DNA from 3 places in the Weissella sp. ESL1156 genome. Region 3 is predicted to be linked to each of the others. Evidence: riboswitches for the same ligand, from Rfam matches in the RefSeq annotation. Region 3 holds a riboswitch; each other region holds the start of a gene.
What was found. A riboswitch is a leader RNA that binds a small molecule or an ion and turns the genes downstream of it on or off. The one in region 3 is predicted to bind thiamine pyrophosphate.
Positions count from the first base shown of each region.

Region 1: linked by a shared signal. The riboswitch ahead of thiD (bifunctional hydroxymethylpyrimidine kinase/phosphomethylpyrimidine kinase) and the one ahead of thiW (energy coupling factor transporter S component ThiW) in region 3 are both predicted to bind thiamine pyrophosphate.
Region 2: linked by a shared signal. The riboswitch ahead of thiS (sulfur carrier protein ThiS) and the one ahead of thiW (energy coupling factor transporter S component ThiW) in region 3 are both predicted to bind thiamine pyrophosphate.

Region 1 covers NZ_CP196372.1:416,362-421,784, reverse strand. The annotation lists gene ACSKY2_RS02105 (ADP-ribosylglycohydrolase family protein) at 1-233, shown strand, start outside; gene ACSKY2_RS02100 (AEC family transporter) at 307-1,257, shown strand; gene ACSKY2_RS02095 (hypothetical protein) at 1,374-1,523, shown strand; gene ACSKY2_RS02090 (Sapep family Mn(2+)-dependent dipeptidase) at 1,709-3,127, shown strand; TPP riboswitch at 3,222-3,319, shown strand; gene thiD (bifunctional hydroxymethylpyrimidine kinase/phosphomethylpyrimidine kinase) at 3,392-4,210, shown strand; gene ACSKY2_RS02080 (TenA family protein) at 4,207-4,827, shown strand; gene ACSKY2_RS02075 (MTH1187 family thiamine-binding protein) at 4,881-5,180, shown strand.
Region 2 covers NZ_CP196372.1:1,446,094-1,451,516, forward strand. The annotation lists gene ACSKY2_RS07460 (thiazole synthase) at 1-402, opposite strand, end outside; gene thiF (sulfur carrier protein ThiS adenylyltransferase ThiF) at 416-1,066, opposite strand; gene thiS (sulfur carrier protein ThiS) at 1,084-1,281, opposite strand; TPP riboswitch at 1,324-1,413, opposite strand; TPP riboswitch at 1,509-1,598, opposite strand; gene ACSKY2_RS07475 (DUF368 domain-containing protein) at 1,755-2,594, opposite strand; gene ACSKY2_RS07480 (GNAT family N-acetyltransferase) at 2,801-3,325, shown strand; gene ACSKY2_RS07485 (amino acid permease) at 3,461-4,819, opposite strand; gene ACSKY2_RS07490 (potassium channel family protein) at 5,118-5,423, opposite strand, start outside.
Region 3 covers NZ_CP196372.1:30,204-35,626, reverse strand. The annotation lists gene ACSKY2_RS00255 (ABC transporter permease/substrate-binding protein) at 1-137, opposite strand, end outside; gene ACSKY2_RS00250 (ATP-binding cassette domain-containing protein) at 149-1,072, opposite strand; gene thiE (thiamine phosphate synthase) at 1,198-1,815, opposite strand; gene thiM (hydroxyethylthiazole kinase) at 1,769-2,617, opposite strand; gene thiW (energy coupling factor transporter S component ThiW) at 2,614-3,129, opposite strand; TPP riboswitch at 3,231-3,332, opposite strand; gene ACSKY2_RS00230 (LysR family transcriptional regulator) at 3,382-4,278, opposite strand; gene ACSKY2_RS00225 (phosphoglycerate kinase) at 4,394-5,423, opposite strand, start outside.

The DNA of each region.
Region 1 (5,423 bases), 390 kb from region 3:
ACACACTGGAAGCGACAATATGGGTCATATTGAATAGTGAAAGTTTTAATGAAGCAATTTCGCTAGCAAAAACATTACCTGGTGAATCTAACCGGATAATGTCTCTAGTAGGTGCAGTCGCAGGCATTTTATATCATCAAGAGATATTTGATCATGATCACTTAAATGAAGAAGAACTTGAATTAGTAATGGATACGTTAAAGGTAGCTAATCAGAGTCATAATTTTAATTAATATCATTGATGAAGATGGCAATATGTCATCTTTTTTATTTAATTTTTTATAGAAAGAAGGAATAACGGGTTACATGGATGCCTTATCTCACAGTATTACTGGTGTTTTAATGATTTTAGGCTTAGTTGCCATTGGATTTGTTTTAATAAAAGGAAATGTTTTTGATGATTCTGATGGTCGGATTAGTAAATTTTTATCTGGCTTTATCACAAAAGTAGCGATGCCAGCTTATTTAATCGTTCATATTCCGCAAGATTTTACACCCAAAACACTTTTATCAATGGGAACAAATTTATTATTTCCAATCGCAAGTATGATGCTTTTATTGGCGCTTTCTTTTATTATTGCGCGATTAATTCACGTTGATCCAAAGCATAAAGGCCTTTTTCAATCATTGTTATTTAATTCCAACACAATCACCGTTGGTTTACCAGTAAACATGGCATTATTTGGTACAAAAAGTTTACCGTATATTCTCATTTACTATATGGCTAATACCACAGTTTTTTGGACAATTGGTGTTTATATGATTTCTATTGATGGTAATCATAATAATAAACATTTTAATTTACGACAAACACTATCTGGTATCTTAAACCCACCAATGATTGCCTTAATTGTGTCATTACTATTTGTCTTTTTAAATGTTAAATTACCTGCATTTTTAGTAACCGATTTAACAGAATTGGGTGACACCAACGTGCCATTAGCTTTAGTATTTATTGGTTTTGCCATTGCTAAAACGCCTAAAAAAGATTTACTACCAAATAAAGAAACCATCACTCTATCGCTTAGTCGATTTGTCTTAGCACCATTAACAATGGCACTTATCTTGATGCCTTTTGATTTGCCACTATTGTTAAAACAAGTATTTATTATTCAGGCCGCTATGCCTGCTATGACGAACGCTGCAGTTATGGCATTACAATTTAAAGCTGATTATAAATTTGCATCCATTAGTATTACACAAACGACATTGTTAATGTTAGTCGTTATTCCAATTTTAATGGTAATTATTAGTTAACGATTAATAAAAATCCGACTTGCATTCTAATCATTATTTGTATTATGGTGAAGATAGATGAATGAAATATTTATTCATCAAAACAAGAATACAGAAAAGATTAAGGAGGCAATATAATGATTTTATTTGGCACAAAGGCATGGGCAAAGCAGACATTGAAGGCTGCCGGAATTAATCAGATTCCTGTTGCAAAACGACCAACTCGTCTTGCAAATGCAACAACAACTGCTCTTTACCAAGCTATTTTCAGTCATAATCTCGTTTAAAATTTATTAAAAATATAAGATACGGAGATGAATGTATCTCAAAAAAAGTTGGACTACTGTTATTATTCAGTAAGTTCAACTTTTTTGGTTATTTATACTAAATAAAATAAAAATATTGCATATTATTTCATTTATTGTTAATATAATGGCAACATGATGAAGATTTGTTTGGAGGATTGCAATAAATGAACGAAATAGATACGACAATATACCAAGATGCATGGTTAAATGATTTAATTGGCTTATTAAAAATTCCCTCAGTGCGTGACGATACAAACGCTACGATGACTGCACCTTATGGACCGGGTCCAAAAGCAGCTCTTGATTTTATGATGTCGTTAGCACAACGTGATGGCTTTGAAAAAATTGGTACAGTTGGCAATCGTGCTGGCTATATTTATATCGGTCCGGAAAATGACAAGCAACCAATTGGCGTCATTGTACACGTAGATGTTGTCCCCGTTAATGATATTGATCAATGGGAAACAGAACCGTTTGTACCAACCATTAAAGCAGATCATCATATCTATGCACGTGGTGCTGACGATATGAAATCTGCTGTTATGCTAACTTACTATGCAATTAAAGCAATACAAGATGCACATTTACCTTTAAAGCATCAAATTCGTTTTATTATCGGGACTGATGAAGAAAGTGAATGGGCTGATATGCATCAATATTTTGCTGAAGAAGGGCAATTACAATATGGTTTCTCACCTGATGGCTCTGCTCATCTTTCTTATGGTGAGAAAGGTATTAGTCAACTAGATCTATATTTTGATGCAACTAACGATGCAGATGCACCGCTAAAATTATTATCATTTCACAGTGGTTCAGCAACAAATGTTCTACCAGGGTCTGCAACAGCAATACTAACAGGTCTATCAACGACTGAAGTTAAGCCATCATTTCAAAAATACTGCGATAGCCACAAAGTTTCTGGTTCACTAACTGAACATGACAATAACATCATATTAAAGTTACAAGGGATTGCAACACACGCCGCACGACCAGAAACTGGGAAAAATGCTGCGACATACTTAGCTAATTTTCTAAAAGACTACCCATTTAGTGGACAAGCTGCAAAATTTTTAGCATTTATTGGTGAAAAGTTACATCAAGATCCTTATGGTGAACATTCGGGTTATGGTAAAACCGAGCCAAAACTTGGTAAAACAAGTCAAAATATTGGCATAACTGACTTTGTTCGTGGTGAGACAGGTCATATTAATCTAAACTTCCGCTATTCATTAGCTTTTGACGAGCAGCAAACGATTGATCAAATTATCCAAGACGAACCATGGTTAACTAATATTGTTCGTGATCCGGCTGGACTTGTGCCACACTACGTCGATCCAGAGGATAAGTTAGTGACATTATTGGCCAATGCTTATCAATCAGTAACTGGACAATTGCCTGAAGCCGGTGTTAACGGCGGAGCATCATTTGGACGTTTAATGTCTAATGGTGTTGGCTTTGGTGTTTTACCAACTAATGAACCATCAACGGCTCATGCTGCAAATGAATCTTTTGATTTAGACTTATATGAGAATGGACTGAATATTTTAATCACCGAAATTTTAGCACTAGCCAATAACTTATAAAACAAACTATTTTGCCATTAGCCATCTAAAGTTTAAAGCATAATGAAAGCGTTGACTTGTCCTATGTTAAGTGCAATAATCATGTTGTAATTAAATAATTTACTAGGGGAGCTTTATGCTGAGATGTTTTTAAAACAGACCCTTTGAACCTGTTTAGTTAAGACTAACGAAGGAAAGTAATGGTAAACTTGCATTTTCAAGCACAAATAACCAGGATTTCCTGATTATTTGTGCTTTTTAGTTACCACATATTTGGGAGGAATCATGATAGAAGTACCACAGGTCATTACAATTGCGACAACAGATGCCAGTGGAGGGGCAGGCATTAATGCTGATTTAAAAACATTCCATAATCAACAAGTTTATGCTGCAACAATTGTTGTTGGTTTAACTGCGCAAAATACGTATGGCGTTCAAGGGCAGTATACAATTCCATCAACGTTTATTTTAGAAGAATTTAAAAGCATTGCGGATGACTTAGATATTAAAGCCGCTAAAACGGGCGCTTTACTAGATGCTAATCGTGTCCATGCAGTTGCTCAAGGTTGGCAAAAAAACAATTTTGGTAAATTAGTTGTTGATCCAGTTATGGTTGCAAAAGGGGGCGCACATTTATTGAGTGATGAAGCCATTGACACTTTAAAAGCTGAATTAATACCCCTTGCATTCCTAATTACGCCTAACTTACCGGAAGCAGAAGTCCTAGTCAAAAAAACTTTAGTCACTGATAATGATGTCATAGAAGCGGCAATTAAATTACAAAAAATGGGTGCACAAAATGTCTTGATTAAGGGCGGTCATCGCCCAAATTCACAAAATGAATATGTCGATTATATACTATATGCTGATGGTACGTCAGAATGGTTAACAATGCCAGGAATTAAAACAAATCGAACTCATGGAACCGGAGACACACTGTCTGCCTTTATTACTGCCAACTTAGCTAAAGGGTACGCATTAAAGGATATTATGCCAAAAGCAAAGCAATTTACTTATGAAGCCATTCGCCAGACAATCAATGTTGGTCATGGACATGGTCCCTTAAATCATTGGGTAGATGTTCAAATGGAGGAAAAGAAATGATTTTTCATAATTATTTATTGGAACAATCAAGTGATATTCGAAAAAATATTTATCAAACATCATTTGTACAGGGAATCGCTTCAGATAATTTGCCACAAACTCAAAGAGATTATTATGTTGCCCAAGATACCTATTACACAAATTATTTTGGACAATTATTTGATTTAGCAACAAAAAAACTAACCGTATCACAACAGGCGGCTCAACCACAGTCATCGGATGAAGAATTAGCTCATGAAGCCTTGTTAGCTAGTCCAGCAAGTTTGGATATTCTACCTGATGTACATAACTTAGCATATCTCGATCATATGGAACAAGCCATTAAACGTGGTGATGCAACAAATGCAATGTTGGCGCTATTACCTTGTACAGAGTCTTATCATTTGATTGGTCAACAATTCATCAACACGACAAAAAATAATACGTATTTACCTTGGTTATCTTATTATACTAGTCCTGACTATACTGCATTCACGCACTGGAGTTGGCAAGTTATTGACCAACAAGTCCCAAATTGGCAGACGTTATCAACAAAACAACAACAAACCTATTTAGAGACGTATTTAACATCTTATCAATATGAATTATCTTTTTGGGAACAGGCAGCGAAACATTAATCATTATTGAATGATATACTATAAGTGTCTATAAATAAGAGGAGGACAAATAAATGAACACATTAATTTCAGTTGCAATTGCACCATTTGGTGTAGGAGATGAGTTAAGTAGTTACGTTAACGACATTATTGGGGTCATTGAAGAATCTGGTCTAACATACAAAACAACAGCCATGGGAACCGAAATTGAGGGGGAGTGGTCTGACGTTATGGGAACAGTGCAAAAAGCAATTCAAACACTAACAGATCAGGGAATCCGTGCCTATGTTTCATTGAATGCAGATATTCGTCCTGGACACACAAACACGATTGAAACAAAGTTACAGAAGTTAAGTCATAAACTAGAAGGTTAATTTATTTAAACTTGAGAGTCACTAATCTGAAATAGTTAGATTAGTGACTTTTTTGAAATATTATCAAAAATTCAAATCGCGTTAATGCACTTTTTGTATTGTATATGAAATTATAAATCAACGTGAAATCATTTTTTAAAATTGTTTTTATAGACAAATCCCGCAAATAGGACTATATTTATTTTTGCAAGCGTTTTCAAAACCGTTTGCAATGTACTGCTCTTGTGCAATTAGGTGTGGGAA
Region 2 (5,423 bases), 540 kb from region 3:
AGGCAACATATATGGCATCACAATAAATCCTTCATCTGCCAAAACCTGCGTTGCTTTGATTGTTTCTTCATTATCAGGTAACAAGTAAGTTTTATCTGGTACAACTTCAAGCTTAATGAAATCACTACCACTTAATTCACGAGCAATACGTGCCATGCGGATAGCTTCTTCAGCATTCGTACAACCAGATGTGTTTGGTAAAATCGTGACATCTTCAGGAATATAATTCAAAATATTTTCTTCAGCTGCGTTCGTTCGGCGCAAAGCCATTGTAATAATTTGTGCGTCAGCATGATGAATTGCCGAATCAATTAATTCATATGAATATTTTCCTGATCCTAAAATGAAACGCGAAGAAAAATGGTGACCACCAATAATTAAATCATCATTACTTTCAACCATGATTATTTATCTCCTATTCTGCTAAAACGGGGCGCTTAGTTAATAACCGTAAGATGGCATTAGCCTCATGACCAGCACATACCATAACACGTGGTGCCATCAGTCCTTCAGCACCTTTACTATAACCATCTCCACAAATATAAACATTTGGTAACTGTTGTTTTGTTTTCATCTCATTAGTGACATGTAATCCTGCCATACCATTGCCCATAACAAGTGGCTTGTCAGGATAAAAGTTGGTTATACCATCCAATAACATCGCCTTGGCCATTGGGTTATCAAACGCCTCACAGACAATATCACAATCTGCAAATAATATTTCGATATTATCAGGCGTTATTTTGACCTGCTGGATATCAATATCAATAAATGGATTAAATTCTAATAAATTTTGCTTCAATGCCACAACTTTAGGTATCCCAATCTGACTAACTTTATATTGTTGCCGATTAAGATTACTCATTTCGATGGTATCAAAATCAATGATTGTTAAATGACCAACACCACTACGGGCAAGTGCAATTGCAATATTTGAACCTAAACCACCTGCACCAGCAATCGTAACTTGCGCATTTTGCAAAGGTTCCGTTGTACCAGCAACATTACGTGCTTTCATGCCCTCAAAGAAGTCGGCGACAGCTACGCCTTGAAATTTTGGTGTCATTTTATTTGTCCTCTTTTCTAACCACCACCAACAAAAGAAATTAGTTCAACATGATCATTTTCTGATAATCTTTGTGTCGCTAATTCTTCACGATGAATAATTTTGCCATTTAATTCCACGACAACATTTTGCATCATATCTGTTTTTTCTTGTAATAAATCGACTAGTGTCTTACCAGCCATATTTGCGATTTGTTCACCATTTAAAATAATCAAAAAAATACCCTCCTTTCTGATCACGAAAGAAGGGTATTTGTACACAGTCAAATATCGTACTTCCTTCGATCGTATTATCGACATCAGGTTCATGGGTATATTCTCAGCTTGACAGCACCCCAGACGATGGTTGTTTAGATTTTGTTTTTACCAATTGCTTTATGCAATCCTCGTAAAATATAAAAAGCAGCCTCTTTGTTTTCACAAAAAGACTGCCCATCAATTACTATGTTCGGACTGTATCTTCCTGCGCAGGTATTAACCAAATCAGGTTCAGTGGGTATATTCTCAGCTTGACAGCACCCCAGATACGTTAATTAACTTAACAAGATAACCATAGCACGTTTAATTATGAAACACAACTCATTATTGAAATCGCTTTCAATGATGAGCCGTTGCATGCATCATTTATCTTGTATCATACGACAAGTCACCACCTCAAATTTCACTACTATGAAATTCTAAACCACTATTTATGACCCCATCTCTGGCTTTACCATCTGCTCTAAACGACCCATCCACCAGCCCAATCCTGTGCCAAGAGCTAATAAGATAACTGCAAACATATAATGCCAAACAGTGAAACCAGTATAATCTATCGGGATAATCATCACTGTTGATGCCATCACAATACCAAAAATAATATGGAACAACTTGGCATAAGCAACTTTAAAAACATACGCCATGACTTTTGCAAATACTAAAACAATCACAATCAATCCTAAGAGAAGGGGGACCAATACCGTTAAATCACCGTTTTTAATACCATCACTCATTCCTTTGTATAGTCCTAAATAAATTAAAAAATTAGATGGACTCAATCCTGGTACAAGTAATCCTAATCCAATCAATGCACCAGCTAAAAACCAAGCGCCCATGCTGGGCTCAATGGTTGAAAATAATGGTCGGCCAAACCATAAGAATATTAACATCAAAATACACGCCATTATGGACAATGCGATATCCCATTGTGATCGTCCCATTTTTCCCGCTTCGTACCATAATGCTGGCACCGTTCCTAAAATAGCACCAATAAAGAACCAACGTGCAACACTTTCAATTTCTCCTAACATAAAGCTAATCAAAAATGATAGTAAAAAAATACCCAGCACTGCACCAATTCCAACTGGTAAGAAAAACCGGACATTTGCTTTAAAGTTTTTCAATGGATTTGCCATAAATAAAATTAAGCGTTCATATAATCCAAAGACGGCGGCAAGAGCACCACCACTAATGCCTGGTAAAATAAATCCTGATCCAATTAATGCACCTTTAACAGCACGGAAGATAATATCTCCTGGTCGTTTTTGCATTGATTATTTCCTCATTTCATGTCGTTTATCACTATATTCGTGTTCATGGCGATATAAATGGCCATTAATTATTATTATATCTAATCATTCCTTATAATAAGTTAAAAAATCACCGTTTTATTAGCTTATTTTTTTATAAACCAATTTTTTTAATTATTTGCTATAATGAAGTACAAAATTTCAATTATATCGGGAGGCGCATATCCATGTCATTAACTTATACGCGACAAGCAAAATTAACGGATGTTGATGCTATTTATCGTATTATTCAACAGGCAGTAGCCTATCTCGGCAGTCAAAATTCACCCCAATGGCAAGGATCAGCAGAGCCCCAACGAGAAGAATTTGTGCAAGATATTCAGAATGGCCTTGTCTATGTGCTCATCCATCATCATCAGGTGGCTGGTGTTGGTAAATTAGTGCCCGGACCTGAGCAAGCTTATGAGGACATTGATGGTTCATGGTTAGGTCATGAGTCACAATATCTCTGTCTACATCGCATTGCCATCGATGCAGATGTTCGTGGTCAAGGTCTCGCACATCATTTAATTCATGATCTAGTGATATTGTCATTAGAGCATGGCTATCGTGATATTCGGATTGATACCCATGAAATTAATCAGGGGATGCAAAAGACGGTTAAAAAAGCTGGTTTTCAATATCGTGGTCACGTGCTTATGCCTGTCCCAAATGGTGAACGACTTGCTTTTCAGCTACTATTAGAAGATTAGTCATCGTTATTAATAAAAACATCGGTCGTTTTGAACAGCTGAAAAGGACGGCAATCTATCAATTTGATTGGTAGATTGCCGTCCTTAAATGTCTTCCAAAAGACTGAAGCCTTTTATCTCACGCTTATTTTTCATTTATTCCTGACGCCGACGTTTTGACCACAAACTATAACCACCCAGTAACAAGATAAAGAATAGAATGGTTAGAAAGACTGATAATCTGGTTTCAACGTTAATTGCTAAAATAATTAACACAATGATAAAGAAAATAATCGTTAAATAACTTGTCGCCGGAAATAGTGGCATTTTATAGGGATTATTAATCGCTGCTTGTGTTTGCCTATATTTAATATGTGCAACCATAATCAGTAACCAAACAAAAATGAAACTCATTGTGGCAACACTGGTAATCATCGCAAATATTTTTGAAGGGAAGAAATAGTTTAATAAGACAACCACTAAGAACACAATCGATGATGCCAACATACCTGTAACAGGCACCATATTCTTTGACACTTTTGCTAGTGAATGAGGTGCTTGGCGATTTTTTGCTAGCACGTATAATGTACGTGACGTTGAAAAAATCGCTGAGTTCGCCGCTGATAAAGCAGCTGTTAAGACAACAAAGTTAACTAGCGTTGCTGCAAACTTAATCCCCATACCCGAAAACACCTGTACAAAAGGGGACTGTGATGTATCAATTTGATTCCAAGGATAAACTGACATAATAATCGCAATGGCCCCGACGTAGAATAAACCAATTCTCACGGGCACTGAATTAATTGCTTTTGGTAAATCACGTTCAGGATTTTCTGTTTCACCAGCAGTTAAACCAACCATTTCAATTCCTGTAAAAGCAAAGATCACCATTGGAAATGCCATGATAAAGCCCTTAAATCCTGTTGCAAAGAAACCACCATGTGACACTAAATTACTAAAACTAGCTGTATTGCCACCTGTATGGAATCCTGAAAGAATTAGACCAATGCCGACAACGATCAATGCCAAAATCGCAAATACTTTAATTGAAGCAAACCATGATTCTAATTCACCAAACCACCGAACGTTAATCAAATTAAATGTTACTAATACAATAATAACGATTAATGGCGTAATCCACTGTGGTAATGATGGGAACCAATACCGCAAATAAATACCACTAGCTGTTAAATCAGCCATGGCTAAACTTGCCCAACTTAACCAATATGCCCAACCAATAGCAAATTCCCATTTATCACCCAAATAAATTCGCACAAAATCAATGAATGAACGAACTTTTGTATTCGAAAGTAATAGTTCACCGACCGCACGCATCATTAAATAGGCAAATAAACCAGTGATGGCATACGCTAAAATTAGCGCTGGACCTGCTGCTTTAATTGCCGAACCTGATCCTAAAAATAGACCCGTTCCAATCGCACCACCAATGGCAATCATTTGTACATGACGTGCCTTGAGACCACGTGATAACTCACGTTCAGACTGATTATTCATAAATATACCTCACTGCATGAGGATAAAAAAATATCCCCATGCCAAATTAAATTTGACATAGGGACGTTTGATAACGCGGTTCCACCCTAATTCTTAGTCACTGACTAAGCCACTTAATTACAGGTAATTTTCGTCTTTCCAAAAGCGCCACTATTAGCTGATGATAATTTGTTTTCACCAAATACAAATTCTCTAGATATCATCAATAACCAACAGTCTCTTTTTTCACCAAGACATCAATTAGTATGTCTAACTATAGGACGTTTAAGTTTGATAGTCAATAGCGATTCACTGATAATTACTTAATTTTGGCAACTAACGATTCAAAATGCTTCACATCTTTCGTTTCACCCGCAACTGTTAACACATCCCCAACCTGAATCACTTCATCAGGTTCGGGTGTAATAACGACTCGGTCTTCTGAACGAATTGCAATGATATTAAGACCATAATTTTTTCTAATGTCGATCTCTTCAATCGTTTTGTTTGCAAAACGTAAATTACCGATTTTAATTTCACCTAATGAATGTTTATCACCTAAGTCAATAAAATTAAGCAAGTTTGGTGTCATCAATTGTTCAGCTAAACGATGGGCCATTTCATT
Region 3 (5,423 bases):
ATTAATGAAACAGCTAACGGTACAGCAATAATCGTAGCAATTAGAATGGCAATTAATGACAGTAAGATGTGTTCTCGTAAGGCAACGATAATATCATTTGATTGTGTCATTATTAAATTAACGAGTTCATTTAACATATCGTCCCTCCTCAATGTTCACTAATATATTTCATCAAATCATCACTAGTTATCATAAACGACTGATCAATAATTACCCGTTGATGGACTCGTAAACAGGTTGCTAATTCTTGAATCGTTTGCGTGCCACGTAATTGGGATGTGACATCAGTCGATTGTACTGCATGCAACTCATGAAAAATACCTGCTTTTTTTAAATCATTAATCAAAACGACTGGCTGATGATCAAATAAAGCAGCAACTGTTTGATTTGCTGGTTTATGAATCACTTCATTTGGTGTCCCAACCTGTTCCAAATGACCATCAACTAATACACCAATCTTTGTCCCTAAGCGTAAAGCCTCTTGCATATCATGGGTAACAAAAACAATCGTTGGTTTAAACTCTTGGTACAATGACAAAATTAAATCTTGCAATTGTTTACGAGATAATGGATCAAGTGCGCTAAAAGGTTCATCCATTAAAATTATTTCAGGTTTTTCGATCAATGCACGTACAATGCTCACACGTTGCTGTTCCCCACCAGACAATTCACTTGGCATTCGTGAACCATATTGTTCATGTGGTAATCCCACTTTATCTAGTAATTGGTTGACCATTATTTGCCGTTGCTCACGCTTTATTCCCTTAGATTCCAATAAGATACCTGCATTTTGACTAATGGTCAGATTAGGAAATAGTGCAATATTTTGTAAAACATAGCCAATATTTTGCCGTAATTCTTTTATATCCATCTGATTAACATTTTTATCATCTATATAGATATCACCACTAGTTTGTTCAATTAAACGATTAATCATTTTCAAAATCGTTGTTTTACCACTACCACTTGGACCAACCAAAACAAAAAAATCTTCAGATAAAATGGTTAAATCAAGGTGATTAACGACTTCTTTTTCTTGATAGGTTTTGATAACATCTTTGAATACAATCATTAATATCCTCCTTTGCGTTGCTTCACGAATTAATTTAATCATCAATAAATTTTTATAATAGCAAATACTTTAAGTATATAAAAAAGACTGGGTACTAATTCATAATTGACTCAGTCTTTTGAAAATTATAATGTTTCAAGTGCTCGTTTAAGATGCTGCACTTTTTCTGCTATATTTGTTGCCTGCATAATCTCACTAACAACTGCAACGCCAATAATATTAGTGTCCTTAAAAGTTGCAATTTTATCCTCTTTAATCCCACCAATAGCAAATACAGGAATTTTAACTGCTGCTGTAATTGCCTTGAGAGTTGGTATTGATGTTTGTTTTGTGACAACTTTGGTTTGTGTTGGAAAAATTGCACCAGTGCCGAGATAATCTGCCCCATTTTCAGCGGCTTCAACTGCACGTGTGACTGTTTTTGCAGATACACCAAGCATACGTTCAGGACCAATCAATTGACGTGCAACGTCAACAGGTAATTCATCATCACCAATATGAACTCCGCTTGCATCAACCGCTAAGCAAATATCAATACGATCATCAATAATTAATGGTAGATGATACTTATCAGTTATTTGTTTTACCTGCAATGCTAATTCATAATAAGCTCTTGTTGATAACTCTTTTTCACGTAACTGAACCAAGGTGACCCCATTAGCACAAGCTATTTCAAGTTTACTCAAAAATTCTGCCTTAGATTCTCCATATCGAGCTGTCACTAGATATAATTCTTTTGCCATTTTTTACCCCTCTTATCTTGTTGATCCAATGCGGATCATCACTACCCAGTACTGATAATTCATTCAAGAATAATTGTCGAAATTCTGCAATTCCTGAAGTTCTTGCTTTTCGTTTTGCCTGTTCACCTGAAATATTTAAATAACTAATGGCACAGATCGTCGCCATCTCTGTTGGCATGTCTGTCCCCAAGAAAGCTGCAATCAACCCACCTAATGTATCACCAGATCCTGTAAAACGATCTAATTCATCCACACCATTTGAAAGTACCCAAACGTTATTTTTTGAAACAACGATGTCCTTTACGCCAGTGGCAACATAGGTTAATTGTGACGAGCGAGCTTGTAGTGCTGCAATCAAATGACTTATTTCTTCATCTGTCTGGTCAAGTATGCTGCCATCCACACCACGGCTATTTGTTGCTAAGCCACAAAGTGCGCGCATTTCAGAAATATTACCACGGACAACAGTTGGCTGCATTAGCATTAACTTTTGTGCAATTTGCATAGCTGATGTCGCACTTGCAATTCCCACAACATCTAATACAAATGGTTTTTGTTGCATAGCCAATTGTCCAGCAGCTAACAAGCTTTTTTCTTTATTAGGCGATAAACTACCAAGATTTAGTAATACAGCATCTGTTTGACTCGCTAAATCATCAAAAGCACGCACATCTTCTGTCATAATTGGTTTTGCACCAACATAGAGTAATGCATTTGCAACAGTTTCAACAGATATGGCATTCGTAATACAATGAACGAGCGGTGATTTTTGAAGGGGTATTGTGATTCCTGTCAATTTCATGCCCCCTTTTTACCATTAAACAGGCGCATCATATCTTTAAAAAGTGTGATTTTCTTGGCCTGTTGCCAAATTAACCATGCGGCAATAGCACCCATAAAAGTTGCCCCCAAAAATCTTGGTGTATACAACAACCAATATAAATCTGTTTTTGTTCCAGTGAATAATACCATTACTGGATATGACATTAATGATCCGATAATTCCTGTTCCAATTATTTCACCGATAATTGAACCGTAAATATTATGAGTTAACCTTGCCCCAACACCTGCTAATAAAGCACCAAATACTGCACCAGTCAATGCTAATGGCGGAATTCCCATCATCATCATTCGAATAATACCACAACACGTTGCCATAATTGTTGCATATAATGGTCCCATTAACACGCCAGCCAAAATATTGATCACACTCGACATTGGTGCCATCCCCTCAATCCGTAAAATTGGTGATAAAACGACATCTAAGGCAATCATCATCGCTAAATAGGTGATTTTCCTAACATTTGTATTCATTGATATTCTCCCTCAATTTAAAATTTGTTTGGCGATGTTGACTAAAAAACGTTCAATAAAAAAGCCTCCTTGCAATAAAAAATCACAAAGAGACCATGAAAATGCCTTATATGCACAATTCCTTCGCTTAAATAACTAAAACAGGTACGGAGGGTTTAGAGATAATCTCTTTCTCAGCTAATACAGCTCCCCTTTGTGATATCTATTTAATTTTATATTATTATAGTAACACATTAACAATTAAAAATACGTTTAAAGAATATCGTGATTAGTTGCTTGTGTGATATATTTCCAAAATAATTCATTCGCCTTTGATTCATGCATTTGTTTACATCTCATAAAGCCAAAATTACTTGTTGTATTTGTTCCTATTTTACGCTTAATTAATGGACCATCATTTGTCATATCAACTCTTTTTTCCATCATTAGGGCAATTCCCATCCCATTTGAAACCATGTTTAAGATAATATCGATTCTTTCACCTTGATATGATACCGCAGATGCCAATTGTTTTTTATCACCCATGACTCCTAATTTATTGAAAATTAATGTCTCTTCTCCTTCAAGCAGCAATAATTCTTCTGACATTAAATCGTTTAATGAAATAATTTGATGATTTGCTAATGGATGATTTACCGGAAGAATACAAACTAAATTATCCTGATCCGTTAATAACGTTTCAATGGTTTGATTATTTGTAGACGTATAATGACCAAATACAATATCAGCCTGATTATTATTTAAAGAATCTAACAATAAATTATCTTTTATTTCTGAAAAATGTAACGTAATCTCTGGATACCGTTGATGAAACGCACTCATCAATGAAAAGCCACGATAATTTGAAAAAGTTGGCATGGTATGAATCGTTAAAACATTATCTGACTCTGTATTATGTTGTTCTAACGTTTGTTGTAATGCCGAAAATTCATGTAAAATTTTTTTAGCATACATCTCTGTAATACGACCAGACTCTGTCAAATAAATATGCCGATGTTCACGTTTAAAAAGTCGTGTCTTTAATTCTTTTTCTAAAGATAAAATTTGCTTTGAAATATTCCCCTGTGTTGTATATAATCGGTCTGCTGTTTCAGAATAATTTCCCGTTTCCGCCAAATCAAGAAAAACAGCAAATTTATGAATATCCATAATATATCCCCTTATTCATTACTGTTTGGAATAGTTTACCACAAACCAATCAATGTTGACATACTAAAAAGGAAGTCAGATAACAAAATCCGACTTCCTTTTTAATTAATCAAATTTATTTTTCAGAAATTGCTGCAATTCCTGGCAACGTCTTTCCTTCAAGATATTCTAGAGAAGCACCACCACCAGTTGAAATGTGGCTTAATTGATCGGCAACACCCAATTGTTGTACGGCGGCAGTTGAATCACCACCACCAACGATCGTCGTTGCACCATTAGCAGTAACCTTAACAAGTTCTTCACCAATTGCTAGAGTTCCCTTTGCAAAGTTTGCCATCTCAAACACACCCATAGGTCCGTTCCAAACAACCGTCTTTGCATCTGAAAGAACTGATTTGAATAATTCTACAGACTTAGGACCGATATCAAGTCCCATGTAACCATCTTTAATGTCACCCTCTGCAACGTAAGTCTCAGCATCATTTGCAAATTTATCTGCAGCTATTGCATCAACAGGTAGAATTAACTTATCACCAGCATCGGCAATCAATTGCTTAGCAAGTTCAACCTTGTCCTCTTCAAACAGAGAATCACCAATCTTTTCACCCTTAGCGGCAGCAAATGTGTATGCCATACCACCACCGACAATCACTTTATCTGCCTTTTGTAATAAGTTTTGAATAATTGTAATTTTGTCAGAAACCTTTGCCCCACCAATAATGGCTACGAATGGACGCTTAGGATTTTCAACAGCACCACCTAAGAACTTAATCTCTTTTTCCATTAAGTAACCAGCCGCGGTTTGTGAAATATTTGCTGCAATTCCAGCATTAGAAGCATGTGAACGATGAGCTGTTCCAAATGCATCATTGACGAATACATCACCTAATGATGCCCAGTAAGCACCAAGTGCAGGATCATTCTTAGATTCACGCTTCACAACTTCACCATCAACAACATCAGCATAACGCGTGTTTTCGAAAATCAACACTTGTCCATCTTCTAACTTGTTGATTGCATCTTCCAACTCAGGACCCTCAATAGCAGGTACAAACGTTACGGGTTGACCAAGTAAATCAGCCAAACGTTGTGCCACAGGCTTCATTGAAAGTCCTGGCTTATCATCCTCGCTCTTAATGCGTCCC